4 regions of the Micromonospora sp. NPDC127501 genome follow, and region 1 is predicted to be linked to each of the others. Evidence: riboswitches for the same ligand, from Rfam matches in the RefSeq annotation. Region 1 holds a riboswitch; each other region holds the start of a gene.
The links. Region 1 has a riboswitch for cyclic di-AMP ahead of ABTW72_RS09100 (C39 family peptidase). Riboswitches for the same ligand answer to the same signal wherever they lie in the genome.
Positions count from the first base shown of each region.

Region 2: another riboswitch for cyclic di-AMP. It lies ahead of ABTW72_RS22180 (coiled-coil domain-containing protein); the one in region 1 lies ahead of ABTW72_RS09100 (C39 family peptidase).
Region 3: another riboswitch for cyclic di-AMP. It lies ahead of ABTW72_RS06050 (C40 family peptidase); the one in region 1 lies ahead of ABTW72_RS09100 (C39 family peptidase).
Region 4: another riboswitch for cyclic di-AMP. It lies ahead of ABTW72_RS18555 (coiled-coil domain-containing protein); the one in region 1 lies ahead of ABTW72_RS09100 (C39 family peptidase).

Region 1 covers NZ_JBEORJ010000003.1:376,707-384,471, forward strand. Annotated here, with positions in the region: gene ABTW72_RS09090 (CDP-glycerol glycerophosphotransferase family protein) at 1-130, shown strand, start outside; gene ABTW72_RS09095 (alpha/beta fold hydrolase) at 135-881, opposite strand; gene ABTW72_RS09100 (C39 family peptidase) at 1,005-1,853, opposite strand; cyclic di-AMP (ydaO/yuaA leader) riboswitch at 2,087-2,227, opposite strand; gene ABTW72_RS09105 (hypothetical protein) at 2,512-3,282, opposite strand; gene ABTW72_RS09110 (hypothetical protein) at 3,416-3,838, opposite strand; gene ABTW72_RS09115 (acyltransferase family protein) at 3,931-5,166, opposite strand; gene ABTW72_RS09120 (glycosyltransferase family 2 protein) at 5,464-6,627, shown strand; gene pseI (pseudaminic acid synthase) at 6,761-7,765, shown strand, end outside.
Region 2 covers NZ_JBEORJ010000010.1:34,701-42,465, reverse strand. Annotated here, with positions in the region: gene ABTW72_RS22205 (DUF8832 domain-containing protein) at 1-823, opposite strand, end outside; gene ABTW72_RS22200 (heavy-metal-associated domain-containing protein) at 837-1,046, opposite strand; gene ABTW72_RS22195 (metal-sensitive transcriptional regulator) at 1,141-1,437, shown strand; gene ABTW72_RS22190 (heavy metal translocating P-type ATPase) at 1,444-3,465, opposite strand; gene ABTW72_RS22185 (YibE/F family protein) at 3,828-5,198, shown strand; cyclic di-AMP (ydaO/yuaA leader) riboswitch at 5,365-5,495, shown strand; gene ABTW72_RS22180 (coiled-coil domain-containing protein) at 5,500-6,519, shown strand; gene ABTW72_RS22175 (carbonic anhydrase) at 6,576-7,313, opposite strand; gene ABTW72_RS22170 (helix-turn-helix transcriptional regulator) at 7,539-7,765, shown strand, end outside.
Region 3 covers NZ_JBEORJ010000002.1:436,458-444,222, forward strand. Annotated here, with positions in the region: gene ABTW72_RS06020 (ATP-binding protein) at 1-1,224, opposite strand, end outside; gene ABTW72_RS06025 (LD-carboxypeptidase) at 1,433-2,371, shown strand; gene ABTW72_RS06030 (2'-5' RNA ligase family protein) at 2,385-2,954, shown strand; tRNA gene ABTW72_RS06035 (tRNA-Gly) at 3,272-3,345, opposite strand; gene ABTW72_RS06040 (pyridoxamine 5'-phosphate oxidase family protein) at 3,577-4,134, opposite strand; gene dcd (dCTP deaminase) at 4,234-4,812, shown strand; gene ABTW72_RS06050 (C40 family peptidase) at 4,887-5,864, opposite strand; cyclic di-AMP (ydaO/yuaA leader) riboswitch at 5,941-6,076, opposite strand; gene ABTW72_RS06055 (N-acetylmuramoyl-L-alanine amidase) at 6,312-7,765, shown strand, end outside.
Region 4 covers NZ_JBEORJ010000007.1:208,582-216,346, reverse strand. Annotated here, with positions in the region: gene ABTW72_RS18585 (DUF3145 domain-containing protein) at 1-275, opposite strand, end outside; gene ABTW72_RS18580 (hypothetical protein) at 584-913, shown strand; gene ABTW72_RS18575 (carbonic anhydrase) at 990-1,613, opposite strand; gene ABTW72_RS18570 (alpha/beta fold hydrolase) at 1,783-2,754, shown strand; gene ABTW72_RS18565 (HelD family protein) at 2,862-4,979, shown strand; gene ABTW72_RS18560 (cation diffusion facilitator family transporter) at 5,086-6,003, shown strand; cyclic di-AMP (ydaO/yuaA leader) riboswitch at 6,148-6,279, shown strand; gene ABTW72_RS18555 (coiled-coil domain-containing protein) at 6,285-7,349, shown strand; gene ABTW72_RS18550 (hypothetical protein) at 7,489-7,765, shown strand, end outside.

The DNA.
Region 1 (7,765 bases):
GGCCCGCTGGGCCACCCGCCGCCGCTACCTGGGTGACTTCCCGGCCGAGGCGTACGCCGAGGCGTTCCTGACCGCCGCCCGCCGGGAGCTGGCACCGGCCGAGACACTGACCGCGTCCACACCGGCGTAGCCGCTCAGCGGTACGGGTCGAGCAGCGCCAGCACCGCTGCCGGGTCCTCCACGTGCGCGTTGTGCCCGAGACCGGGAAGCGTGGCGACCGGTACGCCGTACTCCTTGAGCTGTTCGTCGGTGACCATCGGATCGTTCTCCCCGCGCGCCAGCACCACCGGCACGTCGGTTGCCGCCAGAAGCGCCGCCAGGTCGGGTTCGCCGACGGCGAAGGCGGTCGGGTCCATGGCGAGGCGCCACCGGCCGTCGACCTGGCGCAGCCCGGCGTCCACCACCGGGTGGTCCGGCGAGACCAGGCCGGCCAGCCCGGACACCCGCAGGTAGCGGCGAGCCGCCTCGGTGCGGCTGGCGAACCAGCTCACGGGGCGGGCGGCGACCTCGGCGGCGCGGGTCAGCTCAGCGGGTGACCAGAGCGCCTTGATGCCCAGCCCGACCACCGCGTCCACCGGCGCACCGGCGTCACGGGCGGCGAGCGCCAGGCCGACCACCCCACCCAGCGAGTGTCCGAGCACGACCAGCCGGTCGTCGGGGGCGAGGGCCTGCGCGATCTGCTGGGCGAAGCCCGCGAAGGAGTACGACGGCAGCGGCGACGCCCAGCCGTGACCGGCGAGGTCCGGTGCCAGCCATCGTCCGGGCCAGTGCTGCTCGAGGTACGGCGCCCAGGGCAACCACACGTCCCCGGTTGCTCCCATGCCGTGCAGCAGCAGCAGGACCGGCCTGCGGCCGGCGTGACCACCCGTCTTCTCCACCACGGCCGCAGTCTCCCACGGTTCACGGTCGGGTACGAGAGCCGTCGATGACGGACCGCGCGGACAACCGCTGCGGGCGCCGGCCCCTTGTGGGGGACGGCGCCCGCGGCGGTCAGCGTGCCCGGGTCAGGCGGAGTAGCCCCGGCTGGTGATCCAGTTGGCCAGGTCGATCGTGGTGATCCAGTACGACGGGTCGGCCGGGTTCGCCGAGTCGGCGATCCGCACGGTGCGACCGTTGTCCTTGTAGCCCACGACGGCGATGTAGTGCCCGCCGCCGTAGGAGTGCCAGCCGCCGTCGGTGTCGGTGGCGTCTCCGACGACGTTGGCCACCACGCCCCGGCCGTCGGTGATGGCCTTCACCACGTCGGCCTGGAGGCGGTCCATCTGGGCCGGGCTGGGCGCGCCGGGGAACATCCGGGTCCGGTACGGGGAGCCCTTCACCTCGGCGTTGAGCACCCGGGTGGTGTCCTCGGCCGAGTTGGTGCCCATCTCGGTGGTGCCCAGCTCGGCGCCGAGCTCCTCCTGGGTGCGGTCGACGCCGGCGGCGCTGAGCGCGTTCCGGGTGGCCGCCGGGCCGCAGTTGTAGTAGGTGTTCTGCGCCTCGTAGTCGTAGTCGAGCACCTTGGTCGCCGGCGGCTTCGGCCGCTCCGGCTTCCGGGTCAGGTCGGGGTTGCTGCTGGCCTTGGCAGCGGGCGACGCGGCGCTGGTGGCCGGGGCGGCCGTGGTCGACGTGGCGCTGGCCGAGGGGGACGCGTCCCGTGCCTCGCCGCGGGAGGCGGCGACGTCACTGCGCATCTCGGCGACCGTGGTCGCGCTGCGCTGGCCGGCCGGGGCGTCGTCGGCAGTGGTGAGCAGGGCGCCGGTGGTGGTGGCGATCGCGAGGGCCGCGGCGGAGGCGGCGACGATCTGGTACGGGCGCTCGGTGGCGAGGCGGCGGAGCTGACGCTGCAGGGTGTGCTTCACGGGGTCCTCCACGGATCGGGGGGAGAGCGGCACACCGGTGCCGGACCGGTATCCGGGCAGGCGCCAGCGCGCGGACAGGGGTCCGCGGATGGTGAACCGCTCAGGGGAACGCCCGGCGCGGCCGGGCGGGGAAGGCGATGACCCGGAGGGTCAGCTCACCGTCACGCGACGAATGAGCGGGTGCATCGCCGCGCCGTGGAGGCGGGGGAACAACCGAGGGGTGGAAAGGTGCTGCACGAGGATGGGACTCCTTCCGACACCGCCTACCGGGTTAGCTGACGGATTCGGGCGGGAAGACGCCCTACCGCGGGCCGTGGCTCGCGGATTCACCCCGGACTTACTGGTGGGTCCCCGGTTCGTTGATCACGATTAAGCGGGTCGATGCGGCGTCGCGTCTTGCGATCGGTTACCGCACCGGACGGGACGACACTACTGGCGTCTCAACGCCCTGCCAAGCCAGGTTCACCTGCGTAAACCCCAATTGGCGCGACAATTTCTGCGCGTATTACCGATGACGTGACTCGATGGGACAACCGGTTACGGCGACGCCTGCGGGCGACAACCGGACAGGCCGCAAAAAACGCGGCCACAATCGCGGGAACAATCCCGCCGATCGCGCCGGCCGTCCCATTTCGCGATCAGGTGACCGGCCTCACATCACGGATTGGGCTCAACCCACCCGGGCCGGGCGCCACCGTGCCACGACGGCGGGACGCAACGCCCCGGCCACCGTGCGGCGCGCTGGCACCAGGGTCGGGCGGAGCCGGGCCGCCGCCGCGTACGCCTCCTCGGCGAGGGCACGAGCCGACTCGGCGGCCAACTCCGCGTCGCGCCAGGCGGCCCGCTCACGGTCGGCGGCCACCTGGTAGTCGGCCAGCCGCGCATCCCGGACCACCCGGCTGATCAGCACCTCCTGCTCGACCGGGTGTCGCCGGGGATCCCAGCCGCGCCGGTGCCCGAACACGTCGCCGAGCTGCGCCATGGTCAGGTCGCCCCGCCAGTACGCCGCCATCGCCGCCCGGTGCAGATAGCGTTCCCGGGCGGCGTACTCGGCGGGGGTGTGCGGGGTCTGCGGGGTGGGCAGCGCCCCGGCGCCGGCGAAGCGACGCGCGGCGGTGTCCGCCTCGTCGTACCCGATCCAGGCCTGTTCCAGTTGCTCCTGAGCAGTCAGCCAGGCGGCACGCCGGCGCTTGGCGGTGGTGGTCGCGCCGGCTGCGGCGACGGCCACCTCCTCGGCGTAGCGGCGCAGGTCGACGGCCTCGGCGGCGGCCAGCTCCCGGGCAGTGGGCCCGGCCGGGAGCGCATCGTCGGTGGGCCGGTCCCGTTCGGGGCGCGCGGCCAGCACGGCGAGCAGGCCCAGGGTCAGCAGGAACAGCGTCGACCAGATGGCGGCGGCCTGCGGCACCTCGGTCACGAACTGGTAGAAGACGACGGTCTCCATGGTCGGCACCTCGGGGAGAGAGCAGTGCGATGGGAAGCCGCGCCGACCGGCGGGCCACGGCGGGCCACGGGTCGGCGGGTCAGGGAGCGGGTGGGTCGACAGGGCGCGGTGTCGGGACGGTCGTCCCGGTGGCTCAGCGCGCGGGTGGGGCCCGGGAAGCCCGACCGTCCGCTGCGTCGACGAGAGGCAGCCGGTCAGATTCGGCCGCGCCGACCGGCAGCACGCCGGCCGCGATGGTGCCCTGATCGCCAGGGAGCGCCATCAGCGTGTCGACCGACCATGCCGGGACCGATTCCTCGGCGGCCTCCGGTGGCATCGCCGGGGCCGGGCGGGCCGCACTGTGTGCCTCGCCGCGCCGGTAGCAGGCCGCCAACGACCCGACGGCGACCGAGGCCGGCACCGCGCTCGACGTCGGCACCGGGCCGGGTGTCGGCGTGGCGGCCGTGGCCGGGCCTGCGCCGAGCGCCAGGGCCGCGACGACGGCGAGGCTGGTCAGCACCCGAGTCGCCCAGCGCGCCACCCACCACAGCGGACAGGTGAGCGCGACCGGAAGCACATCCCCACGCTACCGTCGCGCTGACCCGGGCGCACCGACCACGGGCGTGTCGGATCACGCCGCGCCGACCCCGTTGACCAGGGTGGACGTTGTCAGCGCAGGTCGACGTACGTTGATCGACCGCCGGCCCGACCGACCTCCTCGGCAGGTCCGTCGACCTCGCCGCGGGCGCTGCTCGCGGGGTTTCGTGCGTCGTCGTCGCCGGCCACCCGTTGTCGGGGGACGGGCACCGGACGGGCCGCACGGCGCGGCGCGAGCCGGCGCATCATCGGGGTTTCGACGAAGCGGTGCAGCAGCCCGGCGAGGATCAGGTTCGCCGCCAGGAAGCCGAGCACCACGGCCGGGCCACGCCAGCCCGCGAAGCCGACCCCCCAGGTGCCGCTCCAGCGCAGCACGCTGGTCATCACCAGCACGTGCACCAGGTAGAAGGCGAACGAGACCTCACCGAGCCAGACCACCGGCCGGGACCGCCACGGCGAGCGCCGACCCCGCACGTCCGCGTCCGCAGCCGCGGTGATCACCAACAGGTACGCGACCGCGAGCAGCGTGGTCCACAGCTCGGCGCGGATCCACTGTGCGGCCGCCACCCAGGTGACCAGGAACACCCCGCTGGCCACTGTCAGTCCGGGACCGCGCCAGAGCCCTCGGCGCATCAACTCGGCCGCCACCGCGCCCAACCAGAACTCCAGCGACCGCACCGGCGGGAAGATCTGGGTGAACCACCAGCGGCTCACCTCCGGCACCAACTCCTGCGCCGGCCAGAGCGCGAGGATCAGCAGCGGCAGCGCGACGATCAGCGCCCAGAGCAGCTTCGGCCGGGCCCGGCGCAGCAGTGGCAGCGCCAGCGGCAGACAGAGGTAGAAGAAGAACTCGCAGGACAGCGACCAGCTGACGGTGTTGATGCTGTAGAACCAGCCGGGCCGGGGGTCCCACGCCTGCAACAGCAGCAGGTTCTCCAACGCGGCCGCCGGCAAAACCGGGTCGGCGAACCACCAGGCGACCACCAGCGTCGCCGCGAACAGCACCAGGTGGTTCGGGTAGATCTTGGCGATCCGTCGCCGCCAGAAGGTGAGCCGGGAGTCCCCCTCGCGGGCCGACCAGACGAGCACGAACCCGCTGAGGATGAAGAAGAACTGCACCCCGGAGAGGCCGAGGGTGAACAGCGCGTCGATGACGGCCTTGTAGTCCGGCTCGGCGATGATCCGCATGGTGCCGGCGTGAAAGCCGAAGACCAGCAGCGCGGCGATCCACCGCAGCCCGGTCAGCGAGGGCAGCCGGGGCGGGGCGGGTGCGGGCCGGGCGGCCGACGTCGCGGCGACGCTCGTCATGCCGGGATCCCGGCGCTCGGCAGGGTCACCAGCACGCTCGTAGCCTCCTGTCGCGGCGTCGGACGGCGCGACGGCGACGCCCACGACGACCCGGCAGGGCCGCACCGAGGCACCCTACCGGGTCACTCCCGGGTGAACCGGACGCATCCCACCCGCCCCACGAGCCCGCGGTCCCCGGGCCGGAAACCGCCCATTGGCCGGCGTTAACCTTCCGCTGGGCGGGAGTTCAGAGAGTCCACCATCGGCGGCAACGTCAGGTTCCGGGGCCGGCCACCCGGGTCGTCGAAGGTGGCGGACGTGGTCAATGAGCCGACGCACGCACCGCTGCTGAGCATCGTCGTGCCCGTGTACGGCGTCGAGGCGTACCTGTACCAGTGCCTCGAGTCGATCCGGGCCGACATCCCGGCCGGCGATTCGGACGCGGTCGAGCTGATCGCCGTCGACGACGCCTCCCCGGACGGCTGCGGCGACATGCTCCGCTCGTACGCGGTCAGCCGCGACGGCGTGCGGGTCGTGCACCTGAGCAGCAACGTGGGTCTGGGGCTGGCCCGCAACGCCGGGCTCGACGTGGCCACCGGCCGGTACGTCTGGTTCGTCGACAGCGACGACTGGTTGCCACCGGGCACGATCGCGGCGGTGCTGGACCGGCTGCGCCAGCACCAGCCCGACGTGCTGATGCTCGACCACCTGCGGGTGCACGAGGACGGCCGGCGGGAGGTCGACGCGAGCAGCCCCCTGCTGCGCGGGATCACCGGCGTCACCCGGTTGGCCGACCAGCCGCAGTTGCTGCGGGTGCAGCACACCGCCTGGAACAAGGTGGTCCGCCGGGACTTCATGGACGAGCTGGAGCTGCGGTTCTTCCCCGGCTGGTACGAGGACATCCCGTTCAGCCATCCTCTGCTGATCGGGGCCGAGAAGATCTCCGTGCTGGACCGGGTCTGCTACCTGTACCGCCAGGGCCGCCAGGGCGCGATCACCTCCACCCGCAGCGGCCGGCACTTCGACGCCTTCGCCCAGTACGAGCGGCTGATGGACTGGGTGGCCCGGAAGCACCCGGACGAGCGGTTGCAGGCCGAGCTGTTCGAGCTGATGATCAGCCACTACCTGGTGGTGGTGGGCAACGACGGCCGGCTGCACCCACACCTGCGGCGCGACTTCTTCCACCGGGCCGCCGCGCACTACCGTCGCTACCTGCCCACCGGTGGCTACCCGCTGCCCCCGGGCGTGACCGGGCTCAAGCACCGCCTCATCGGGCGGGGTGACTGGGTCGCGTACTCGGCGCTGCGCCAGGCCCACCGGGTCGCTGGTCGCCTGCGTCGACCCGGCCCGGCGATCGGCGCCGACGGCGGTTCACTCGCCGCCGACGAGGACCCGGGGCGAGGGGCGAGCGCCGCCGCGACGCGCGACGGTGGGCTCACAGCGGAGCGGCGCGACGCGCTGGCCGTCGGCCGGCTGCCGTGATCGACCCCACCGCGCAGCACGCCGGGAGCCGGGGCGGCTCCCGGCGCCCTCGTTTTCCAGGTCGTCCGCCCGCCGGGCGGACGACGACAGCACCACCGCACCCCGGTGCGGACGTACCTGAGCAGAGGTCGGAATGACGGCGACAATCAAGATCGGACCGCACGCGGTCGGTGCCGGGGAGCGACCGTTCGTGGTCGCCGAGATGTCCGGCAACCACAACGGCGATCTGAACCGGGCGCTGGCCATCGTCGACGCGGTGGCCGCGAGCGGGGCGCACGCGCTCAAGCTCCAGACGTACCGGCCGGACACCATCACCATCGACGTCGACACCCCGGCGTTCCGGATCTCCAGCGGGCACGAGCTGTGGGGCGGGGAGAACCTGTACCGCCTCTACGAACGCGCGCACACCCCGTACGAGTGGCACGCCCCGATCTTCGAGCGGGCCCGTGAGCGGGGCCTGACCGTCTTCTCGTCGCCGTTCGACGCGACCGCCGTGGAACTGTTGGAGTCGCTGGACGCGCCCGCGTACAAGATCGCCTCGTCGGAGCTGGTCGACCTGCCGCTGATCCGACTGGTGGCCAGCACCGGCAAGCCGATGGTGATCTCCACCGGAATGGCGACGGTCGCCGAGATCGACGCCGCCGTACGCACCGCCCGGGCCGGCGGCGCGGCGGGCATCGTCCTGCTGGCCTGCACCGCGTCCTACCCGGCGCCGCCGGCCGACAGCAACCTGCGCCGGTTGCCCGTGCTGGCCGGCGCGTTCGACGTGCCGGTCGGGCTCTCCGACCACACCCCCGGCATCGGGGTGGCGGTCGCCTCGGTGGCGCTCGGCGCCTGCTTCATCGAGAAGCACGTGACGCTCGACCGGGCCGACGGCGGCGTGGACTCGGACTTCTCCCTGAACCCGGCGGAACTCACAGCCCTGGTCGCCGAGTCCGGCCGCGCGTACGAGGCGCTGGGCGGCACCGCGATCGGACCGACGCCCGCGGAGCAGGAGGGGCTGCGGTTCCGCCGGTCGCTCTTCGTGGTCGAGGACGTCCGGGCCGGCGATCCGGTGACCGCGCACAACGTCCGCTCGATCCGGCCGGCCGGCGGGCTGGCACCCGTGGAGATCGACCGGGTCCTGGGCCGCACCTTC
Region 2 (7,765 bases), on a different contig from region 1:
CGCCGTGTTGGAAGTCGAGGTAGAGCCGGTAGCTGCCGGCCGAGGGCACCTCGGCGAGGAAGGTGACGGCCGGACCGGGCCGGGTGCGCCCATCGCCGGGCGTTCCGTCCGGGTGCACGTGCAGGTACGCCAGATTGCCCCGACGTAGTGCCACCAGATGCCCGTACGCGCCCAGGTAGGGCTCCAGGTCGGTGACCGGCTGCCCGTCCCGGCTGATGGTCAGCGTCAGCGACGACGTGCGGCCGGGCTGCGGCGCTCCGGTCAGGGTGACCGTGTAGCCGTCGACGGTGGTGCTGGTCGCCGGGGCGGGCAACGGCCGTTCGGTCAACTCGCCGGGGACTGTCACGTCCACGCCGAGGGTCAGCGGCTCACCCCCGGTCGGCGTGAAGTCGGCGAACGCCCGCCACTGCCCGGGGCCGGCCAGCGGGGTGTCGACCCGCCAGGTGCCGTCCGGGGCCAACTCCGGGTGGACGTGACGGAAGCCGGAGAGGTCCCGACGGGCGACGATCAGGTGCATCTGCTTGTCGTGCGCCACGTCGTACCGGGTGACCGGGCGGCCGTCCGGACCGGCGATCCGGAAGGCGAACTCGCCGGCCGGGGCGGCGGCCAGTTCGAGGGTGTAGCCGCGCTCGGAGACGAGCAGCCCGCCGGGAAGCCGGTCGCCCGTCCCGCCCCGCTCCTCCGCCGTCGGGGCGGTGGCGGCATCGTCGTGTCGGCTCTCGGTGACCGGGGCGGGGTCGACGACCCTGCCGATCCCGTAGGTCGCGCCGAAGACCGCCGCCAGGCCGACGGCGAACCCGGCCAGTCTCGTCACGGTACGCACGCCGGCCCGCCGATCACGCGTCGACGAGGTCGTAGCCGGCCTCGTCGACCGCGGCTCGGACCACAGCGGTGTCCAGCGGCTGATCGCTGCTGACGGTGACCCGGCCGGCCGCGAGGTCGACCTGGACGTCGCGCACCCCTTCGATGGCGCTGACCTCGGCGCTCACCGCGCTCACGCAGTGCCCGCAGGTCATGCCCTGGACCTGGTACGTCGTGTTGACCATTGGATCGTCTCCTTCGCGGTACCGGTACCCCGTGGGGGTATCTCAACAGAACCGACCGTACCATACCCCCTGGGGGTACGCTATCCTTGTCGACATGACCGCACCCACTCCGATCCGCGGATACACCGCCAGCAAGGACCAGCTGCTCGCGCGGCTCCGCCGCGTCGAGGGGCAGGTCCGGGGCATCGAGAAGATGGTCGACGACGACCGCTACTGCATCGACGTGCTCACCCAGATCTCCGCGATCCAGGCCGCCCTCGACAAGGTGGCCCTCGGGCTGCTCGACGGGCACGCCCGGCACTGCATGCACGAGGGCGCCGCCGAGGGTCGGGCCGACGAGATGGCCACCGAGATGATGGCAGCGGTCGGTCGGCTCATGAAGCGCGGCTGACCGCGCTCAGTCCGGCGCGGGGTCGAGACGGACCCGGCGCAGCAACTGCGCGTTGAGCGCCACCACGATGGTGGACGCCGACATCAGCACCGCGGCCAGCGCCGGGCTCAACGCCACCCCGGCCCAGGCCAGCACCCCGGCGGCCAGCGGCAGCGCCACCACGTTGTAGCCGGCCGCCCAGGCCAGATTCTGTCGCATCTTCCGGTACGACGCCCGGGACAGCCGGACCACGGCCCCCACCCCGCGCGGGTCCGAGGATGCCAGCACCACCCCGGCGGACTCGATGGCCACATCGGTGCCCGCGCCGATCGCGATGCCCACGTCCGCCCGGGCCAGCGCCGGCGCGTCGTTCACCCCGTCACCGACCATCGCCACGACCAACCCCCGCCGCTGGAGCTCGGCCACCCGGTCGTCCTTCTCCGCCGGCAGCACCTCGGCAAAGACCTCGTCGACGCTAGGTCGGAAGCCGAGGTCGGCGGCGACCGCCTCGGCCACCGACCGGGCGTCACCGGTGATCATGGCGATGGTGCGGACACCCTCGGCACGCAACTCGTCGACGGCGCGCCGGGCCTCCGGACGCACCTCGTCGGTCAACGCGAACGCGCCGAGCACGGCGTCCGGCAGCCGCACCAGGTGCAACACCGCGGCACCCCGCGCCGACCACCGCCCGGTCGCGGCCTCCAACTCCGCCGGGAGCGGAAGGCCCAGCTCCCGCAGCAGCGCCGGCCCGCCCACCGCGAACTCCGTACCGTCGATTGTCGCTTTCACACCGCGGCCCGGCAGCGCCCGGAACCCGGCCGCCCGGGCCGGACCGGCGCGCCCGGCCGCCGCCACGATCGCCCGAGCCAACGGATGCTCGCTCTCCGACTCGACACCGGCCGCGAGCCGCAGCACCTCGTCCCGCTCGACGCCGGACGCCGTCACCAGGTCGGTCACCCCGTGCTCGCCCCGGGTCAGCGTGCCGGTCTTGTCGAAGAGCACCGCGCCGACGGTCCGCATCCGCTCCAGGGCCAACCGGTCCTTGACCAGAATCCCGGACCGTGCGGCGAGCGCGGTGGAGAGCGCGACGACCAGCGGGATGGCGAGACCCAGCGCGTGCGGGCAGGCGATCACCAGGACGGTGACCGCACGAACCACCGCCTCGTCCGGCTGACCGAGCGCGGTCCAGACCACCACGGTCAGCACGGCGGTGCCGGTGGCCAGGTAGAACAGCGCAGCGGCGAACCGGTCGGCCAACAGTTGGGCCCGTCCACCGGAAGCCTGGGCCTGCGCGACCATCCGCTGGATGCCGGCGAGGGCGGTCTGCTCACCCAACGCCTCGACGCGCACCCGGATCACCGAGTCGGTGGCGACGGTGCCGGCCACCACCCGATCGCCCGTCGACCGGGCGACCGGCCGCGACTCCCCGGTGATCATCGACTCGTCCAGCTCAGCGCCGCCCTCGACGACCCGGCCGTCCGCCGGCACCCGACCCCCCGGCCGGACCAGCACCACGTCGCCGATCCGCAGACCGGTCACCGGCACCGCCTCGACCCGCCCGTCCGCCGCCACCCGTTCGGCCTCGTCCGGCAACAGCGCGGCCAGCGCCGCCAGCGCTCCCCGAGCCTGCCCGATGGCCTTCATCTCCTGCCAGTGCCCGAGCAGCATGATGGTGACCAGCGCGGCCAACTCCCACCAGAAGTCCAGGTCGAAGGCGCCGACGCTGGTCGCCAGGGACGCGGCGTACGCGACGGTGATCGCCATCGCGACCAGCAGCATCATCCCGGGCGCCCGGTCCCGCACCTCCCGAACCGCACCGACCAGGAACGGCCACCCACCCCACCAGAACACCACCGAGCCGAGCACCGGCCCCACCCAGGCCTGACCGGGGACGCCGTCGTCCCCGGCGAGGCCCAGCTGATCGGACACGAGACGACTCGTCAGCACCACCGGGACGGTCAACACCAGGCAGACCCAGAACCGGCGGCGGAACATCGCCGGATCGTGCCCGGCGTGCTTGTCGTGCCCGGCGTGCTTGTCGTGCGGCATGGGTTCGGCGCGTCGCGGTCGGTCCGGATCGGGCGGTGACGAGGCGGGCATGGCTCCAACATGCCGCCCCGGAGAGCGCCACGCGAGCGGTTCGGCCGCCCGACACTCCGCCACGACCTGCAACCCCCAGGAGGGCTGGTTAGCATCTCCCACGATGGCCCTCCGAATGCCGCTGCACAGTCGGGCACCGGCGCCGCCACGTCGTGGCGTCGCTCCCGGCCGACCGGGCCGAGCACTGACCGTCCGTGATCAAGCGGTCGTCAGGCAGCGATCCGCCCCGCCGTCCGTCGCGTTTCCACCGCAACGGTGAACCGCCCGGCCCGCTGACCCGTATCCCGCACCGGATCGTTGGGAGTCTCGCCTTGGGTTCCGACCACACCCACAGTGCTCCGTCCGCCCCACCACGGGTGCGACGGATCCTCGTCGTGACGGTGGTACCCCTCTTCGTCGCCACGGTGCTGGCCGCGGTGCTGCTCTGGCCGCGCGGTGGTTCACCGCAGACCGACGGTGGTGCGGACGTGCCGCGCTACCCCGGCACCGTCACCCGGGTGGTGAGCGAGCCGTGCCCGTCGGTGCCATCGGTCCCCGAGGGCACACCGAGGGTCGGCGATGGGCGGTGCGGCACCGTCGACGTCCGGGTGGACGACGGGCCGACCGCCGGCCAGCAGGTACGGACACCGGTGCCCGACGGACCCGGGGCACCCCGGGTCGAGGTCGGCGACGAGGTCATCCTGGTCGAACTGGCCGACCCGACCGATCCCACCACCAGCAACTGGAACATCGCCGAGCACCAACGCGGCACCCCGATGGTGTGGCTGGCGGTGATCTTCGCGGCCGCCATCGTCGCGTTCGGTCGGTGGCGAGGTCTGGCCGCGCTCGCCGGGCTGGCCGCCAGCTTCGCCATCCTGCTCACCTTCGTGCTGCCGGGCATCAGCGCCGGCAGGTCACCGCTGCTGGTGGCGGTGGTCGGCGCGGCCCTGATCATGTTCGTGGTGCTCTATCTGACCCACGGGGTCACCGCACAGACCTCGGTCGCGGTGCTCGGCACCCTCGGCAGTCTGGTGCTGACCGGCGTGCTCGCCACCATCGCCACGGCCGCGACCCACCTCACCGGCTTCGGCAGCGAAGACGCCACCACCCTGTCGATGTTCCAGGGCGACGTGGACCTGCACGGTCTGCTGCTCGCCGGGATCATCATCGGATCGCTCGGGGTGCTCGACGACGTGACGGTCACCCAGGCGGCCACCGTCACCGAACTGGCGAACGCCAACCCCGGGCTGACCCGGTTGCAGCTGTACCGCGCCGCCACCCGGGTCGGCCGCGCGCACATCGCCTCCACTGTCAACACCATCGTGCTGGCGTACGCGGGTGCGTCACTGCCCCTGCTGCTCCTGCTCACCGCCGACTCGCGGCCGATCGGGCAGATCCTCACCAGTGAGTTCCTCGCGCAGGAGATCGTCCGCAGCGCGGTCGCCACCCTCGGTCTGATCGCCGCCGTTCCGTTGACCACCGGGTTGGCCGCGGTGGTGAGCGCTGCCGGGCGTAACGCTGCAGAGGCGTCCACCGACGCTCCCGCGCCCCGGCCCCAGCCGGACCGCAGCGAGGCACTGGCCGCACTCAGCTCACCGCGAACGGCCGGCTCCGACGAGCCGGGCCGGACGCGGACCGCACCCCCATCCGAGGCCACCGACCGGTGGCCGAAGTCGAACAGGAGCACGGATACGGCATGGTGACACTCCTCAGCGTGACCAGATCGGGCATCCACCCTGAGAACCGCGTCACTGGTCACTCAACGCTATGGCGAAATGACGCTTTTGGTCGGCATCCAGGCGTAGCTCACCCGGTCGACTCTCGGGTAACCTCGCTGCCGGTCACCGATGAAGGCGCGAAGCGGCGCCTGCGGTGCCACCGCCCAATCGCCAACCGGCGAGCCGGGGACCCAGGTACCTGGGGTGAATCCGCGTCAGCGGTAGGGGCCACTTCCGCCCCGAACCCGTCAGCTAACCCGGTCGGCGGTCGACGGAAGGGAACATTGTGACGGCACCCCTACGCCGCTGGATGACACCCGTGGTGGCCGTGATCGCCGCACTGACCGTGCTCGCCGGGCCGCTCCCGGCGCACGCCGCCCCGACGAATCCCACACCCTCCGGGCACGAGGAGGACGGCGAGCCCAAGCTGCTCAACGACGTCATCGAACAGGCCAACCGCGACTACTCCGCCGCAAAGTCCAAGCTGGACAAGTCCAAGAAGCGCCAGGCCGAGTTGGCCGCGGAGGTCGACAGGGCCAAGGCCGACCTGGACGCGTTGGCCCCGCAGGTCGGGCAGATCGCCGCCCAGGCGTACCGGACCGGCCGGATCGGCGCTGTCGCGATGCTGCTGGAGAGCGAAGCTCCCGACTCGTTCGTCCGGCGCGCCGGGATGCTCGACGAGATGAACATGGTCAACGAGAAGAAGCTCTCCGAGGTCAACGAGGTGAAGGCCCGCGCCGAGCAGGCCAAGCTGGCCCTCGACACCGAGGTCCGCGAGCAGCAGAAGCAGACCGCCCTGATGGCCAAGCGCAAGAGCGAGGCCGACAAGGCGCTCTCCCTCGTCGGCGGCAAGGGTTTCACCGGCGGCCTGGTGGACGCCACCTCCAAGGTCGCGAAGATCGGCCCGGGTCGCACGGCCGACGGTGACTGGAAGCCCCAGTCGTGCAGCGAGAACGACCCCACCACGTCGGGCTGCATCACGCCGCGCACGCTGCACGCGTACAAGGAGGTCAAGGCGGCCGGCTTCAACCGGTTCGTCGGCTGCTACCGCCCCGGCGGGCCGTGGGAGCACCCGAAGGGCCGCGCCTGCGACTGGTCGCTACAGAAGAGCGGGTTCTCCCCGTGGCACAACAACGACACCCGGACGTACGGCAACAACGTCGCCGCGTTCCTCATCCGTAACGCCGACCGGCTCGGCATCTACTACGTGATCTGGAACCGGCAGATCTGGTTCCCGGCCACCGGCTGGAGTTCGTACAGCGGGCCGTCGAACCACACCGACCACGTCCACATGTCGCTGCTCTGACCCGCACGATCCCCGTCGAGGGCCGTTCCGCGTGACGCGGAGCGGCCCTCGTCGCGTCAGACCGTGGCAGCCGCGGCCGAGTCGGTCGACCCGGGCGATCCGGCCGGGGTCGCCAACGTCGCGAGGTCGGCCGGTACGGCGGCCACCGGGCGCACCGCTCCGGCGGCCAGCCGGTAGGACACCCCCACCACCGCGCACCGCCCCCGCGCCACCGCGTCGGCCAGCACGGGCGACTGCCCGAGCAACGTCTCGACGGTCTGGGCGATGTGGACGTCGACGATGCCGTCGATGTCGTCCACGCCCTCGGCCGCGGCCCGACGCAGGCTGGGCAGCACGGCGTCGACCACCGCGCGCAGATGGCCACTCGGCGCGGTACCGGTCGCGGCGGACTCCCGGGCGGCCTGCACCGCACCGCACGAGTCGTGGCCGAGCACCACCACCAGCGGGGTGCCGAGGACGGTCACCGCGTACTCGACGCTGCCGAGCACCTCGGGGCCGGTGGTGTGCCCGGCGGTGCGAACCACGAACAGGTCGCCCAGGCCCCGGTCGAAGATGATCTCGGCGGCCAGTCGCGAGTCGGAGCAGCCGACGATCACCGCGAACGGGTGTTGCCCGTCGGCCACGGCGGCCCGGTGCCCGGCGTCCTGGTTGGGGTGGCGTGGGGCGCCATCGACGAAGCGCCGATTGCCAGCGACCAGCTCGGCGTACGCCCGGGTCGGCTCGCTCAGCGCGGTGGCCCGCTCGGTGGTCCGCTGCGAACCCGGCTGACCGCCGGAGCTCCCGGTATGACTCATCCCGCACCTCGTCTCGACGCATCTGACCTGGTCAAGCCGGCTTTCCGCCGGCCCGGCGGCGGGCGCTGGCTCGCGCTCAACCGTCACACGCACCGTAAGATGCGTCAAGGTATGCGTGATTTAGATTTCATACGTTGACTTCGGCCACCCCCTGGGCAATCTTCCCGGGGCGGGGCGGACCAGACTCTCGCGAAGGCAGGCGGACATCGGGAAAGGCGGTCACGGATGGCGAGCACGGTGACGGACGACACCGGCGGCGGGCGGAACTGGACGTTCCTCACCAATCACGGGCACGTCCTGCTGGCCATCGCCCGCGACCCGACCGCCCGGCTACGCGACGTCGCCGCCGAGGTCGGGGTGACCGAACGGGCCGCGCAGGCGATCGTCGCCGACCTGGAGGCGGGCGGTTACCTGCACCGCACCCGGGTCGGACGACGCAACGAATACACCCT
Region 3 (7,765 bases), on a different contig from region 1:
CGCGACCGGCCAGAGCGCCTCACCGGTGATGCCGAGCGGTTCCCTGCTCGTCGCGAGGATCCGCAGTCGCCGACACTCCCCGAGCAGCCGGTCAGCGAGCATTGCCGCCGACTCGATCACGTGCTCGCAGTTGTCCAGGATCAGCAATGCCTCCCGCTCGCGGATCGCGGCGACGAGCCGGTCGACCAACTCCATGCTCGGGGGCTCGCCGAGCAGAGCGTCCCGAAGTCCGAGCCCCGTGAGCGTCGCCTGCACCACGTCGCCGTCCGCGCCGATCGCGGCGAACTCGACCAGCCAGGCGCCGTCCGGCAGGTCGTCGAGCATTCTGCGCGCGGTCTCCGTGGCCAATCGGGTCTTCCCGGAGCCACCCGGCCCGATCAGGGTCGTGAGCCGGTGTTCGGCGACGAGCGCGCCGACCTGGGCAACCGCCTCGTCCTTGCCGATGAAGCTGCTCAATTCGGCACGAAGGTTGGTCTGCCGGTTCTCCTCGCGCCGTCGCACCTCGCCCCGCAGGAGCGCGACGTGCAACGCCGACAGTTCCGGCGAGGGATCGACGCCCAGCGCGTCGGCCAGGGCCGCACTCGTCCGCTGATACACGAGCAGCGCCTCGTTGTCTCGGCCGCTCGCGGCGAGGGCCCGCATCAACGCGAGAACCAACCGTTCCTGCACCGGGTGCTCGGCCACCAGATCGGTCAGCTCCGCGACCAACTCCGGACCGTGGCCGAGGCTGACCTCCACGTCGAAGCGATCCTCCAGGGCGGTCAGGCGCAGCCTGTCGAATCGGGTGACCGCCGCATCGAGCGCCGTGCTGCCGACCAGACCGACGTCCTGCATCGCCGCCCCGCGCCACAGGTCGAGGGCCTCGCGCAAACGCCGTACCCGCTGCGGGCCCTCGTCATCGCGAGCCAGGCCGACGAGGCGTTCGAACCGTACGGCGTCGACGACGTCGGGTTCGACCATCAACCGGTAGCCGTCCGTCTGTCCCTCGATCGACCCCTCCGGCAGCGCCTTGCGTAGCCGGGAAACCAGGCGGTGCAGGGCGTTCGCCGCGTCAGTTGGCGGGTGTTCGCCCCAGATCCAGTCGACGAGGATCCCCTTCGGGACCACGTGACCCGGGCTGAGCGCGAGGGCGGTCAACAGCCCGCGCAGCCGCGCACCCGGCACGTCGATGACGGTGCCGACGTCCGTGCGAACCTCGAATGGACCAAGCATCGCGACCTGCACCTGGCAGATCTTGCCACGAACGTGAGAAGCATCCGGTTCTCCTGGAACCCGTACGAAATGAGATGCGTACGGGCTCGCGCACCTGTTGGATCTCGACATGGTGCATGAGCTTGTTCGTCCTCGGAAGGCACGCCCGGGAGACCGCCTCGCGGTCCTCTCACCGTCCTTCGCTGCGGCCGGTGCCTATCCCGGGATCCACGAGCAGGCCATGCGACGGCTTGCCGACCTGACCGGCCTCGTCCCGGTTGAATATCCCACCACCCGCCAGGTGGGCGCGAGCGCGGCAGCGCGGGCGGCGGACATCAACGCCGCCTTCGCGGACCCCCAGGTACGCGGCATTCTCGCCGTCATTGGCGGCGACGACCAGATCACTGTCATCCCCCACCTGGACGCCGACCTGGCCCGAGCCGACCCGAAGCCGTTCCTCGGCACCAGCGACAACACCAATCTGCACCACTGGCTCTGGGGCCTCGGCATCGCCAGCTTCTACGGCGGATCCTCCCAGGTGCACCTCGGCCCCGGGCCTGCCGTCGACGACATCCACGTCCGCTCGCTGCGAGCGGCGTTACTCACCGGGGAGCGGCTGGAGATCACCGACCCGGGTGAGTCCGAGGACATCGGCATCGACTGGGCAGATCCGCAGGCGTTGAAGTCGTTTGGGGAGCGCGAGCCGACGGAGCCGTGGAGTTGGCACGGGCCGTCCCGCGCAGTCACCGGCCCCACCTGGGGTGGCTGCCTGGAAGTCATCCAGTGGATCCTGACAGCGGGACGCTTCCCGTTTCCCCCGGAGGTCCTGCAGGGCGGGGTGCTGATCATCGAGACGTCGGAGGAGCTTCTCCCCGCCCGCGAGGTCGGCTGGATCGTCCGATCGCTGGGTGAGCGCGGTCTTCTCAGCGCCGTCGACGCGGTCCTGGTCGCCCGTCCGCCGGTCTCCGACCACACCCGTCGACCCCCGGCCGCGGATCGGGCACGGCTCCGCGAGCAGCAGCGCGACACGGTCGTCGACGTGGTGACCCGTTACAACCCCGAGGCGGTCGTCTGCGTCGGCATCCCGTTCGGTCACACCAGACCACAGTGGATCCTTCCCCACGGTGGCCCGGTCACCGTGGACGGCGTGGAGCGTCGAGTCTTCGCCGACTACCAGTAGGAGGCCGCAGGGCATGGAACCGACACAGACCGCGCTCATCGTGCCGATACCCGAGGCTGAGGAGGCGGTGGGCCGGTTCCGGGCATCGCTGGACCGAGCCGCCGGGTGGGGCGTGCCAGCGCACGTGACAGTGCTCTACCCGTTCCTGCCTCCGCAGCAGATCGACGAGCATGCCTTGGCCGTGCTGCGTGACACCATCGCCGAGATACCACGGTTCGACGTCGCACTGACGCACGTCGACTGGTTCGGTGACACGGTCGTCTGGCTTGCTCCGCAGCCAGATCGGCCCTTCCGCGACCTCACCGAGGCGGTGTGGCAACGGTTTCCCGATGCACCCCCGTACGCGGGGGCGCACAGCGAGGTGGTGCCGCACCTGACCATCGGTCACGACGCCGCCAAGCCCGTGCTGAGCCACGCCGCGGAAACCATCTCCGCGCACCTGCCGATCAACGCGGCCATCGACACGGTCCGACTCATCGCCGGAACACCTGACGTAAGCCCCTGGCGCACCGTCGGTGAGTTCCCGCTGGGCGCCCGACCACCAACGGCGGCGGGTACGGGGCTCCAGGCGGTTTCGGCATGACCTCCACGCACGGCCGGTGGCCGGATTTCCCCGGAACGCCCGCCCTACAGGACCGGTAAGCAGCCAGGCCGAACGCAGCAGTGCATCGGAGCGCGCCGCGACGAACTCGGCGAAGCCTTCCGGTGGCGCCAGTTCCCGAGGTCGTTGCATGGTGTGTGTACCTCCCACCACTTGAACGCTCTGGGAGGTAGGCGAGGTTAACGCAGGAACGGCCGGGGTTGAGGGGCCTTCAGGGCCTTGTCGGCCGCGAGCGCTGCTGGCCGCAACAGCATCGAAGGCCCTGGCGGGGACTCTCGTCCTGGCCAGGGCCTTCGTGGTGGAGCGGGTGACGGGAATCGAACCCGCACTGTCAGCTTGGGAAGCTGATGTTCTGCCATTGAACTACACCCGCAAGCGGCACCACTGTACCCGAGTCGTCGAGCCCGTGCACCCAGGTCCCCCGCCGACCGCTGCCGTCCGCGTACCGCTCCGCCCGGGTCGACCCCGGGTTGATCCACTCGGCTTTCTGGAAGTCGGGGCATCCGGAGCGTTGGGACACCGCGATTTCATTGAAAGCTAGGTGATCATGCGGGTGCCGGCTCCGTTACGACGGAGCCGGCACCGATGAACCTTCCGGTTGTGGTCAGGCGGCCGTGCACTGGACGTCACGGCTGAGGCGGGTCGGGCGCGCCTGCGGGACGGCGAGGGGCACGGCCCCCGCCGACGGGGCGTTTGGGTCGAGCCAGACCCGAACGGCCGGTCGACCCGGCGCGAGGCCCGGAATGCCCGCGATGTGCTGCTCGCGGCGGGTGAGCATGGCCACGTCGACGGTGAACTCGAAGAGCCTCCAGTCGACCTGCGGCTCGGCCCGGGCGCTGTGCGCCAACTGCGCCACGAGGACCGGATCGGTCACCGGACGGGCGTGCCCCGCCACGTACGCCTCGTCGTCGCTCTCCTCCGCGGGGAAGGAGTGCAACGCGTAACGGCCGTCACGTTCGAGGTCGCGGCGCTTGGGCGAGTCGATGATGAAGCAGAACAGCCCCTCGGCGGTGATGACCGGGGAGACCGGATGGACGCGGGGCCCGCCGTCGGCACGGACCGTGGCCAGATAGCCGAAGCCCGGCCCGTATTGCTGGAGGAGAACGCGGATCCCGTCGGCGAGTCGGGGCTCGTCGGCGGCGAATTCGGACCAGGAAGCCATGTGGGCATTCTATCGAACAAATGTACGAGCAGCGACCTCGACGCGCTGGTCACCGGCACCGAATCCGGCCACTTTCGGCAACGCGGCTATGGTGGTCCGATGCTGCTCTCCGACCGCGACCTGGTCTCCGAGATCAAGGCCGGCACGCTGGGCCTGGAGCCGTTCGAGCCCACTCTGGTCCAACCGTCCAGCATCGACGTCCGACTCGACCGGCTGTTCCGGGTCTTCAACAACCACCTCTACACCCACATCGATCCCGCCATGCAGCAGGACGACCTGACCTCGGCCGTCGAGGTCCCCGACGGCGAGCCGTTCGTGCTGCACCCGGGGGAGTTCGTGCTCGCCTCGACACTGGAGGTCATCTCGCTGGGTGACCAGCTCGCCGGCCGACTGGAGGGCAAGAGCTCCCTGGGCCGGCTCGGGCTGCTCACGCATTCCACCGCCGGTTTCATCGACCCGGGCTTCTCCGGTCACGTGACGCTGGAACTCTCGAACGTGGCGAACCTGCCGATCACCCTGTGGCCGGGCATGAAGATCGGGCAGCTCTGCATCTTCCGGCTCTCCTCGCCGGCCGAGCACCCGTACGGCTCGGTGGTCTACGGCTCGCGCTACCAGGGCCAGCGGGGGCCGACACCCAGCCGCGCCTGGCAGCACTGGCGCACCTGGCCCACCCGCTGAGCTTCAGCCGCCAGGACCGAGACGACGAGGGCCCGCCGCGAGGTGATCGCGACGGGCCCTTCGGTCATCCTGGGTCAGCCTGGACGGCCGTAGCTGTGGATCGGGCCGTCGTCGACCTTCTTCATCTTGACCGGCTGACCGGCCTGCGAGGCGTGCACCACCCAGCCGCCACCGACGTACATGCCGACGTGGTGGATGTCGCTGTAGTAGAAGACCAGGTCGCCGGGGCGCAGGTCGCCCTTGCTGACGTTCTTGGTGACCCGGCTCTGCGCGGCGGCGTTGTGCGGCAGCGACACGCCGGCCTTCGCCCAGGCGGCCAGCATCAGCCCGGAGCAGTCGTACGAGTTCGGGCCCTCGGCACCCCAGACGTAGGGCTTGCCGATCTGCGCGCAGGCGAACTTGACAGCGGTGCCCGCGGCGCCGCCGGGGTAGCTCCCCGGGCAGGGCGCCGGGCGCAGCGGACCGCCCCCGCCGCTGCCGTACACCTTGAGGCGCAGCTTCTGCAGGCGGTCGATCTCGTCGTTGATCTGCTTCTTCTTCGCCGCCAGCTGAGCTTCCGTGCGGGTCAGCTGGGCCACCATCTCGTCCAGCGGCGCCTTCTGCGCGGCCAGCTGGTCGCGCAGGTCGGCCACCTGGCGTACGTCCTTCTGCTGGTTGTGCGCGAAGCGGTCGAGCATTTCGAGCTGGCCGACCACCTCGCTGGGCGACCGGCTGCCCAGCACGGCGTTGACGGTCGAGACGTTCTCACCCTTGTAGGCGCGTACGGCCAGGGCGCTGACCTTGTCCATCGCGGCGTCGACCTGGCGCTCCAGCGGAGTGATCCGGGCGGCCAGCGCGTCGGCCTGCTTGCGCTTCGCGGCGAGGTCGATGCGGGTGGCGTTGTGCCGTTCGATGATCGGTTCGAGCTTGTTCCAGTCGGCGTCGATCTGGCGCTCGATCTCGGCGACGGACGGGTCGGCGTGGGCCGCCGTGGCACTGCCGGTCAGGACGACGGCGACGCCGGCCAGCGCGGCGAGTGCGGTGGTGAAGCGGGACCAGCGTGGGCGCGGCACGATCGACGGCGTGCCGGCTGATGCCGACCGCTCGGACGACGGCCGCGGGGCATGGAGTGCCACCGGGGTTCCGTACTCCTTCTTCCTGACCGCCTACCGGGTTAGCTGACGGGTTCGGGCGGGAAGTCGGCGCCCTACCGCAGTGGCTGCGGATTCACCCCGAGGGACCTGGGTCCCCGGTTCGCTCGGAAACGACTCGGCGGTGTCGGTCCGTTACCGCCCGGGCTGGGCGGAGCTGCTGTCGGGCCGACGAATGACCAGAGTAGAGACGCTTGTTACCGATCCGCAACCCGTGCGGCAGTGACACTCCGTACGGATTGGACGAGGTCACCGACCGTGTGTGAAGAATTCTTTCCGCATGCTTCGATAGATGGAAAGGTATTGACGCGACCTCCCGGACGGCGCGATGGTGACCTGACCTCACTCCGCGAGAATCTAGGGGGTTCGATGCACCATCCAACCCTGTCGACCGGCTGGCGCGCACTGCTCGCCGCCACCGTGGTCGCCGCCGCGACCACGGTGCCACTCTCCAGCGGCCCGGCCGCCGCCGCGCCCACCACCGACCGCCAGCAGCAGTACGCCGCAGCGGCCACCGAGTACGGCGTGCCGGCCGTCGTGCTGCTCGGCGTCTCCTACCTGGAGTCGCGTTGGGACACCAACGCCGGCACACCGAGCACCAGTGGCGGCTACGGCCCGATGCACCTGACCGACGCGCGGCACGTGGCCGCCCTACCCGGGCGCGGCCACCACGACGCCGGCGCCGAGGACCCACGCGGCGACGACTCCCGTCCCGCCCGGGTGCCCGCGACCCGGCCGGTCGAGGCACCCGCGCCGTCCACCGCCGCGTTGCAGACCGTGGACGCCGCCGCCACGCTGACCGGCACCACCCCCGAGGCACTGCGCACCGACACGGGCCTCAACATCCGGGGTGGGGCCGCGCTGCTGAGCGCGTACCAGAGGGAGCTGGGCGCGCCGGTGGGCGCGGACACCGACCCGGCGGCCTGGTACGGCGCGGTGGCCCGTTACTCGGGCGCGGACAGCGCCGACGCCGCAGCGGCCTTCGCCGACGAGGTCTTCACGACCATCGGCGCGGGCGAAGCCCGGGTGACCGACGACGGCCAGCGTGTCACCCTGCCAGCCCGCGTGGTGCGGCCCGAGCGTTCCTGGTTGGACCGGCTGGGCCTGCGCCGCCTGGCCCGCCCGGACGGGGTGGAGTGCCCGCGCACCATCTCCTGCGAATGGATCCCGGCGCCCTACGAGGCGTTCGGCGACGGCGACTACGGCAACCACGACCTCTCCGACCGGCCCGCACGGCAGAAGATCGAGTACATCGTCATCCACGACACCGAGGCGAGCTGGGCGACGACCCTGAAACTCGTCCAGGACCCGACCTACGTGAGCTGGCACTACTCGCTGCGCTCGGTCGACGGGCACATCGCGCAGCACGTGAAGACCAAGGACGTCGGCTGGCACGCCGGCAACTGGTACGTCAACGCGAAGTCGATCGGGTTGGAACACGAGGGCTTCGCGGCGCAGGGCACCTGGTACACCGAGGCGATGTACCGGACCTCGGCGAAGCTGGTCCGGCACCTGGCGCTGCGGCTGGGCATCCCACTGGACCGCCAGCACATCATCGGGCACGACAACGTGCCCGGCACCATCGCCTCGACAGTGCGGGGAATGCACTGGGATCCGGGCCCGTACTGGGACTGGACGCACTACTTCGACCTGCTGCACGCCCCTCGACTGGACACCGGCACCCCGGCCACCGGAATGGTCCGGATCGACCCGGACTACACCACCAACCAGCCGGCGTTCACCGACTGCGTCACCCCGGGCGTGCCCTGTGCGCCACGCGGCTCCTCGGCGGTGGTGCTACGCAGCGCACCGTCCGCGGACGC
Region 4 (7,765 bases), on a different contig from region 1:
ACGTACATGAAGCGCTCACCGTCGGCGCCGGGACTCGGCTCCTCGGTGACCTCGAAACGGATCATGGGCCACTGCCGTAGGGCAGCAGCCAGCTCGGCGCCCGTCCCCGGACGACCGGTCCACCCGCACTCGGCCCGGCGTGCGCCGGGGTCGACGGGCTGAGCCGTCCACTGCAGGTTGACCGGCGCGGCTAGGACGCGCGCGATCGCCCACTCGACGTGTGAGCACACGGCGAGCGGGGTCGAATGGACGTATACGACGCCACGCGTTGGCACGGTGACCTCCCGGAGAGCGAGGTGCGTCTTCCCCTACGACCTCGTCCACCCAGGTGGCTGCTGCAACACATGATGACTCCTGTGACGCATGGTGCGCCAGGGAATCGGAAAAAACGCGGGGTGGAATAGCCGGACGGGTGGTCGCCGTTGCCTCTCAGGACACCGCGACGACCAGCATGATGTCGTGGTCCTGTACAGTTCCACCGGCGGCTTATGCCGCGTTACACCTTCGCGGGTCGAGTCACGTACGACCCGCACACAGCCCCCGGACGTCCAGTCCTCCCGTACGTCTTGCAAGGAGTACCTCCGTGGCGAGCAACACCTCTAAGACCGCGCGCGCGTCCGTCCGGGCCGGCCAGGCTGGCCAGGGTGGCGCCCTCAGCGTGCTGGGCGAGTTCAAGTACCTCATCCCGCTCAACGGCGGCAAGCACGCCTACGTGCGGAACCTGACCAACGGCAAGACCGCGCACCTGCGCACGGACTCCGACGCCTTCGTCGAGGAGATCCGCGTTCTGGCCGCCGCCGGTCACGCCGCCAAGATCCGGGCGGAGATCAACAACCTGGCTGCCACCCACCCGGGTGACGGCTGGGAGGCCACCGAGAAGCGCCTGGTCGCGGCCGGCGTCTTCGAGGGCTGAGCCCCTCCCCCACGCACCAACGAAACCGCCCGCCGGGAGTTCCCGGCGGGCGGTTTCGCATGTCCGGGGGGCCGGGTCAGCCCGGGTCGAGCAGGGCGACCTCGCCGCTGGCCAGGTCGTAGAGGCCGCCGACCACGGCCACCCGGCCGGCGGCCACCGGCCCGGCCAGCAGATCGTCCTCGCGCAGGGTGCGCACCGTACGCCGGACGTGCCGGCGGATCGCCAGCGGCTGCACCGCCGGATCGTCCAGCCCGGCCTCGGTGACCGCCGGGGCGATCTCGTCCACCAGGTGCGCCAGCGACCCGCCGGGACGCTGCCCGGTGCGCAGCGCCTCCACCGTGGCCTGCACCGCGCCGCACCGCTCGTGGCCGAGGACCATCACCAGCGGTACGCCGAGCTGGCCGACCACGTACTCGATCGAGCCGCGGACCGCGCGATCGAGCACGTGCCCCCCGGTACGGATCACGCAGATCGCGCCGAAGGTCTGGTCGAAGATCGCCTCCAACGGCACCCGGGAGTCGATGCAGCCCAGCACCACGGCGTACGGCTGCTGGTCGCCGGAGGCCGCGGCGGCGGCCGTGACGTCGTGCCCGTGCACCGGCTGGCCGCTGACGAACCGCCGGTTGCCGGCGAGCAGGTCGGCCAGCGCGGCGCGGGGCGTACCGCCGGCCTGCCGCCCCTGCCCCGACGTCGCACCCATGGGCGCTCGCGACGACCCCATGCCGTTCAGCTTGGCCCGCCGCCGTCCGGCACGGGCGAGGTCGGGAATGTTCGCCACGGCGCGATTGGCGTGGTGTCATGGCGGGTAGCCGGTGTTACCGCCGGGTATCCCGGTGCTGGTGGTACTGGGCGGCCCTGGGGAGGTGGCGATGCCGGAGCGGTTCGAGGTCGGTCTGCCGGACGGTGTACGGCTCAACGTCGAGGCGACGGGTCCGACGGACGCCCAGGTCACCGCCATCCTGCTGCACGGCTGGACGCTGGACGGGCGCGCCTGGCACCGGCAGGTCGACGCGCTCACGGCACCGCCGTTCGGCGGTGCCGTGAGGGTGGTCGCCTACGACGCGCGCGGGCACGGCCGGTCCAGTTGCATGGCGCTGCCCACTGCCACCCTGGCCCAGTTGGGTGACGACCTGGCCGCGGTGATCGACGCGGTCGCGCCGACCGGCCCGGTGGTGCTGGTCGGGCACTCGATGGGCGGCATGACGATCATGGAGTACGCCCACCGCCACCCTGCGCACTTCGCCGCCCGTACCGCCGGCCTGGTCTTCGTCTCGACCACCGCCGAGGGGCACACGCACACCGTCTACGGGCTCTCGCCGCGGATCGCCCGGTTGATCCGGCTGGCCGAGACGACCGGCGCCGGCGTGCTGGCCCGGTGTGGCTCGTGGCGCGCGCCCCGGGCACTGCTGAACGCGCTGCAACCGAGCATCCGGTGGATGCTCTTCGGTGACCGCTGCGAGCCGGCCGACATCCGCCTGGTGACGTCGGCGGTCGCGCGAGCCTCGCTGCGCTCGATCGGCGGGTTCCGCGCCTCCATCGGCACCCAGCACCGACTGGACACCCTCGCCGCGTTGGCCCACCTGCCGGCCGCCGCCCTGGTCGGCGACCGGGACCGGCTGACCCCACCGCCGTGCGCCGAGTCGATCGCGGCGGCCCTGCCGGCCACCGAGCTGACCGTCTGCCCGGGTGCCGGGCACATGCTGATGATGGAACGTCCCGACGAGGTCAACGCCTCGCTCACCGGCGTGGTGCGGCGGGTGCTCGCCGAATCGCCGCCGGCCCACCGTGGCGCATCGCCGCCGGCTCGCCGTGGCGCGGCCCCCGCCGAGACGGGTGTCTGAGCACGTTCGCGCACCTCGGGCGCGGCGGGTCGGGCCCGGGGCCGTACCCTTCTCGGTTGGCCCGCGCGGTTCCCGCCGCCTGCCGGCGACCTCTGAAGGAGCGTGCGTTGACCGACCAAACCGGCCTGGAGCAGGAGATCGCCGTCGAGCAACGACACCTCGACCGGGTGTACGCCCGACTGGCCGAGCTGCGGCGGTCGGCTGTCCGCGCCGAGCGTGACGGCTACCGGATGGCCCGGGTGGGCACGCACGGTGCCCTGGTCGAGCGCGACGCGATGGTCTTCCACGCCGCGCAGCGGCGGCACACCCTGGACGCCGAGCACGAGGGGCTGGTCTTCGGCCGCCTGGACCTGCGCGACCGTCAGGTGCTGCACGTCGGGCGACTGGGGATCCGCGACGAGAACGCCGTCACGCTCGTCGTCGACTGGCGCGCGCCGGCCGCCGCCGCGTTCTACCAGGCCACCCCGGCGCAGCCACTGGACGTGGTGCGGCGCCGTACCATCCAGTCCCGCGCCGAGCGGGTCACCCGGATCGAGGACGACCTGCTGGACCCGACGGCCGCCCCGGAGGGGATGACGGTCGTCGGTGACGGCGCGTTGCTGGCCACCCTGTCCAAGGCCACCGGCCGGGGCATGCGTGACATCGTGGCGACCATCCAGCGGGAGCAGGACGAGGCGATCCGCTCGCCCGGCTCCGGGGTGACGATCGTCGCGGGCGGCCCCGGCACCGGCAAGACCGCTGTTGCCCTGCACCGCGCCGCGTTCCTGCTGTACTCCGACCGCAGCCGCTACGCCGGCGGCGGCATCCTGGTGGTGGGGCCGTCGTCGGTCTTCGTCGAGTACATCGGCTCCGTGCTGCCGTCGCTCGGTGAGGACACCGCGACCCTGCACTCACTGGGCACCCTCTTCCCGGGGATGACCGCCACCCGCCCCGACCCGCCCGAGGTGGCGGCGGTGAAGGGCTCGCTGCGGATGCGCCGGGTGCTGGAGCGGGCGGCCCGCGACGCGGTGCCGGGCGGCCCGGGTGAGCTGCGGCTGCTCTACCGCGGCACGCTGCTGCGACTGGACCGGGCCGCGCTGGACCGGATCCGGGACCGCGCGCTGCAACGCGGCGCACGACGCAACGAGGTGCGCCGAGCTGGTTTCGACGGGGTGTTCGCCGCGCTCTGGGCGCAGGCCCGTGAGCTGAGCAGCGGTCGACTGCCGGTGCAACCGGCCTTCGAGGCGGAGATCGCCGAGCGGTCGGAGTTCCGGGAGTTCCTCAAGGCGTGGTGGCCTCGGCTGCACCCCCGGCACGTGCTCGGCTGGCTGGCGCAGCCGGACCGGCTGCGTCGGTACGCCGGGGGAATCCTCTCCTCGGCGGAGATCCGGCTGCTCAACGCCGCGTACCGAAACCTGGACTCGGCCGGGCTGACCATCGCCGACGTGGCGCTGCTGGACGAGTTGGACGCGCTGCTCGGTAAGCCCGCGCAGCCGGCCCGTGCGCGACGCGATCCGTTCCAGCTCGCCGGTGGCGTCCGTGAGCTGAGCACCCTCGGTGAACGTCAGCGGGCCGCCCGCGCGGCGGCCCGGGAGCGTCCGGAGGACTACCGGGAGTACGCGCACGTGGTGGTGGACGAGGCACAGGACGTCTCGCCGATGCAGTGGCGGATGATCGGTCGACGCGGCCGACTGGCCTCCTGGACCGTGGTGGGCGACCCCGCGCAGACCGCGTGGACCGGCGATCCGGAGGAGCTGACCCGAGCCCGCGACCAGGCGCTGGGCCGGCGCAAGCGACACGATTTCACGCTGACCACCAACTACCGAAACTCGGCGGAGATCTTCGCGGTGGCGGCGGCGGAGATCCGTCGGCTCTACCCGGACCTGCCGCTGCCGACCGCCGTGCGCTCCACCGGGGTCGAGCCGGTGGAGCTGGTGGTGCCCGCGACGGGGTTGGAGACCGCGACAGTGGAGGCCGCCGCCGGTCTGCTGGCCGAGGTGGAGGGCACGGTCGGGGTGATCACGCCGGTCCCCCGCCGGGACGAGGTCGCCGGGTGGCTGGGCGCGCTCGGCGCGCCGAGGTTGCAGGTGGTGACCAGCCTCGAGGCCAAGGGCATGGAGTACGACGGGGTGGTGCTGGTCGCCCCGAGCGAGATCCGGGCGGATCCGGGCGCCGGGGTGCGCACCCTGTACGTGGCGCTCTCCCGAGCCACCCAGCGGCTCACCACCATCGACCCGACCGGCTGACGTGTGCGGACTGCCCTCAGCGGAAGGCCCCGCCCGTACACTTGCACACATAGCGATGTGAGCATACATTTGACCGGGTCCCGACCAGCGGCGGAAGGTGGTTCTCGTGGGCGCAGGTCATGACCACCACCATGGGTCCGTCGCCAATGCCGCACACCAGCACCGAGGTCGACTCTGGGCGGCGTTCGGGTTGCTCGCCACCCTGATGGTGGTCGAGGCGGTGGTCGCCCTGCACACCGGCTCGCTCGCCCTGCTCTCCGACGCGGGGCACATGTTCACCGACGTGCTCGGCATCGGGATGGCGCTCGCCGCCATCACGGCGACAAGGCGGGCCACCGGCGACCCGCAGCGCACCTTCGGGCTCTACCGGCTCGAGGTGCTCGCCGCGCTGGCCAACGCGGTCCTGCTCTCCGGCGTCGCGATCTACGTGGTGATCGAGGCGATCCGCCGTTTCGGCGACCCGCACCAGGTCATCGCCGGCCCGATGCTCGCGGTGGCCGTGCTCGGCCTGCTCGCGAACATCGCCGCCTTCGCGCTGCTGCGCGCCGGAGTCCGGGAGAGCATCAACCTCCAGGGCGCCTACCTGGAGGTGCTCGGTGACCTGCTCGGCTCGCTCGGCGTCATCGGCGCGGCGCTGCTCATCACCGTCACCGACTGGTGGTGGGCCGACCCCCTGGTCGCGGTCGCCATCGGCGTGTTCATCCTGCCGCGCACCTGGCGGCTGGCCCGCGCCGCCATCCGCATCCTGGTGCAGGCCGCCCCGGAGCACCTCCAGGTGACGGCCGTGCACGACCGGCTCGCCGCCGTCCCCGGTGTCGTCGAGGTGCACGACCTGCACGTCTGGACGCTCACCTCGGGGATGGAGGTGGCCTCCGCCCACCTGACCATGGCACCCGGCGCGGAGGTCGGTGCGGTGCTCACCGCGGCGCGTACGGCCCTGCACGACGACTTCCGCATCGAGCACGCGACGTTGCAGATCGAGCCCGGCGCCGCTTCCGGAGCGTGTGGCTCCATCGAGTGGTGACGGGGGTTTTCACAGCCTTCCTCCGCTTTTGCCGTAATTTTCCGTGGTGTCGCACGCACCGTCCGTCACATTGGCTGCAGCGGCCCCATTGGCACCGGTAGGCTCGGTCCCGGCCTCCACCAGGCGGCGCCCTCCCGGCGCCGGTGGCGGTCGCCGCCTAATCGCCCAACTGGGCGAACCGGGGAACCATGTTCCTGGGGTGTATCCGCGTCAGCGGTAGGGATCTTCCGTCCCGAACCCGTCAGCTAACCCGGTCGGCGGCTGACGGAAGGACATGCGCAGTGGCACCAGCACGACCACCCGCCGCCCGACTGGCGGCCCTGATCGTCGCGATGTTCGCCCTCGGCGTCGCGCTTCCGGCCGGCACCGCCTCGGCCGCTCCCCCGACCGGCCTGCGGGCCGCCGCACCCGACTCCGACGAGGAGGGCGGCACCCCGGCGTTGCGGGCCCAACTCGAGGCGGCCAGCAAGGGCTACCTGGACGCGAAGCGCGCCCTGGACACCTCCATTCAGCGGCAGAAGCAGCTCGCCACCCAGCTGAAGACCATCGAGGTCGAGATCGACCAGCGCAACGGCAAGGTCGGCGAGATCGCCGAAGTGGCCTACCGCACTGGCCGGCTCGGCGCGATGTCGGCGCTGCTCAACAGCAACACCCCGGAAGGCTTCATGGACCGGGCGGCCGCGCTGGACGCGGTGGCGGCCAACGAGGACCGGGTGTTGCGCGACCTCCTGGACAGCAAGGACAAGGCCAACCGCACCCGGGTCGCCCTGGACGGCGAGATCAACGAGCAGCGCAAGCAGGTCGCGGTGATGGCCAAGCGCAAGGAGCAGGCCGAACGGGCCCTGACCGTGGCCACCACACCCAAGCCGCAGACCACCGCCGACACCAGCTCCAACCGGGGCACCTCCAGCGCCAACGCGACGGCCGCGCCGCGCAACTCCGACGGCTCCTGGCCCTCCGAGTCGTGCAGCGTCAACGACCCCACCCCGGCCAACGGCTGCATCACCCCCCGCACCCTGCACGCGCTCAACCAGGCCAAGGCCGCGGGATTCACCAGGTACGTCTCGTGCCACCGCCCCAGCGGCTCGGGTGAACACCCGAAGGGCCGGGCCTGCGACTTCGCGGCGCAGAAGGGCGGCTTCGGCGGTAACGCCACCGGCGGCGACAAGACGTACGGCAACAACCTGGCCGCGTACTTCATCCGCAACGCGGACCGGCTCGCCGTGCTCTACGTGATCTGGTACAGGCAGATCTGGCTGCCCAGCAGCGGGTGGAAGTCGTACAGCGGGGCGCACGGCACCCCGTCGACCGACCACACCAACCACGTACACCTGTCGGTCTACTGACCCACGCAGTCGTGATGCCTGTGAGTCGTGATGGCTCACAGGCATCACGTGCGTCCGGGCCGGGCTACGTCGCCGGGCGTACCCCTGATGTCGTCGCTCGTCGGACGACCCGGCCGCCGTCCGCGGGCAGCATCGCGGTATGCCTAGGATCCGACCCACCACCCGCAAGGCGCTGCTCACCCTGCACCTCGTCACCTCGCTCGGCTGGCTCGGCGCCGACCTGGTGCTGCTCACCCTCGGCATCGCCGTGCAGCGGGGGGCCGACCCGGCGGTGGTCTATCCGGTCACGGCCCTGGTCGGCACGGTGCTGTTCGCGCCGCTGAGCGTTCTGGTCTGGCTGATCGGAGTCGCCAGCTCGCTGCTCACCCCGTGGGGCCTGCTGCGCCACCGCTGGGTGCTGGTCAAGCTCGTGCTCA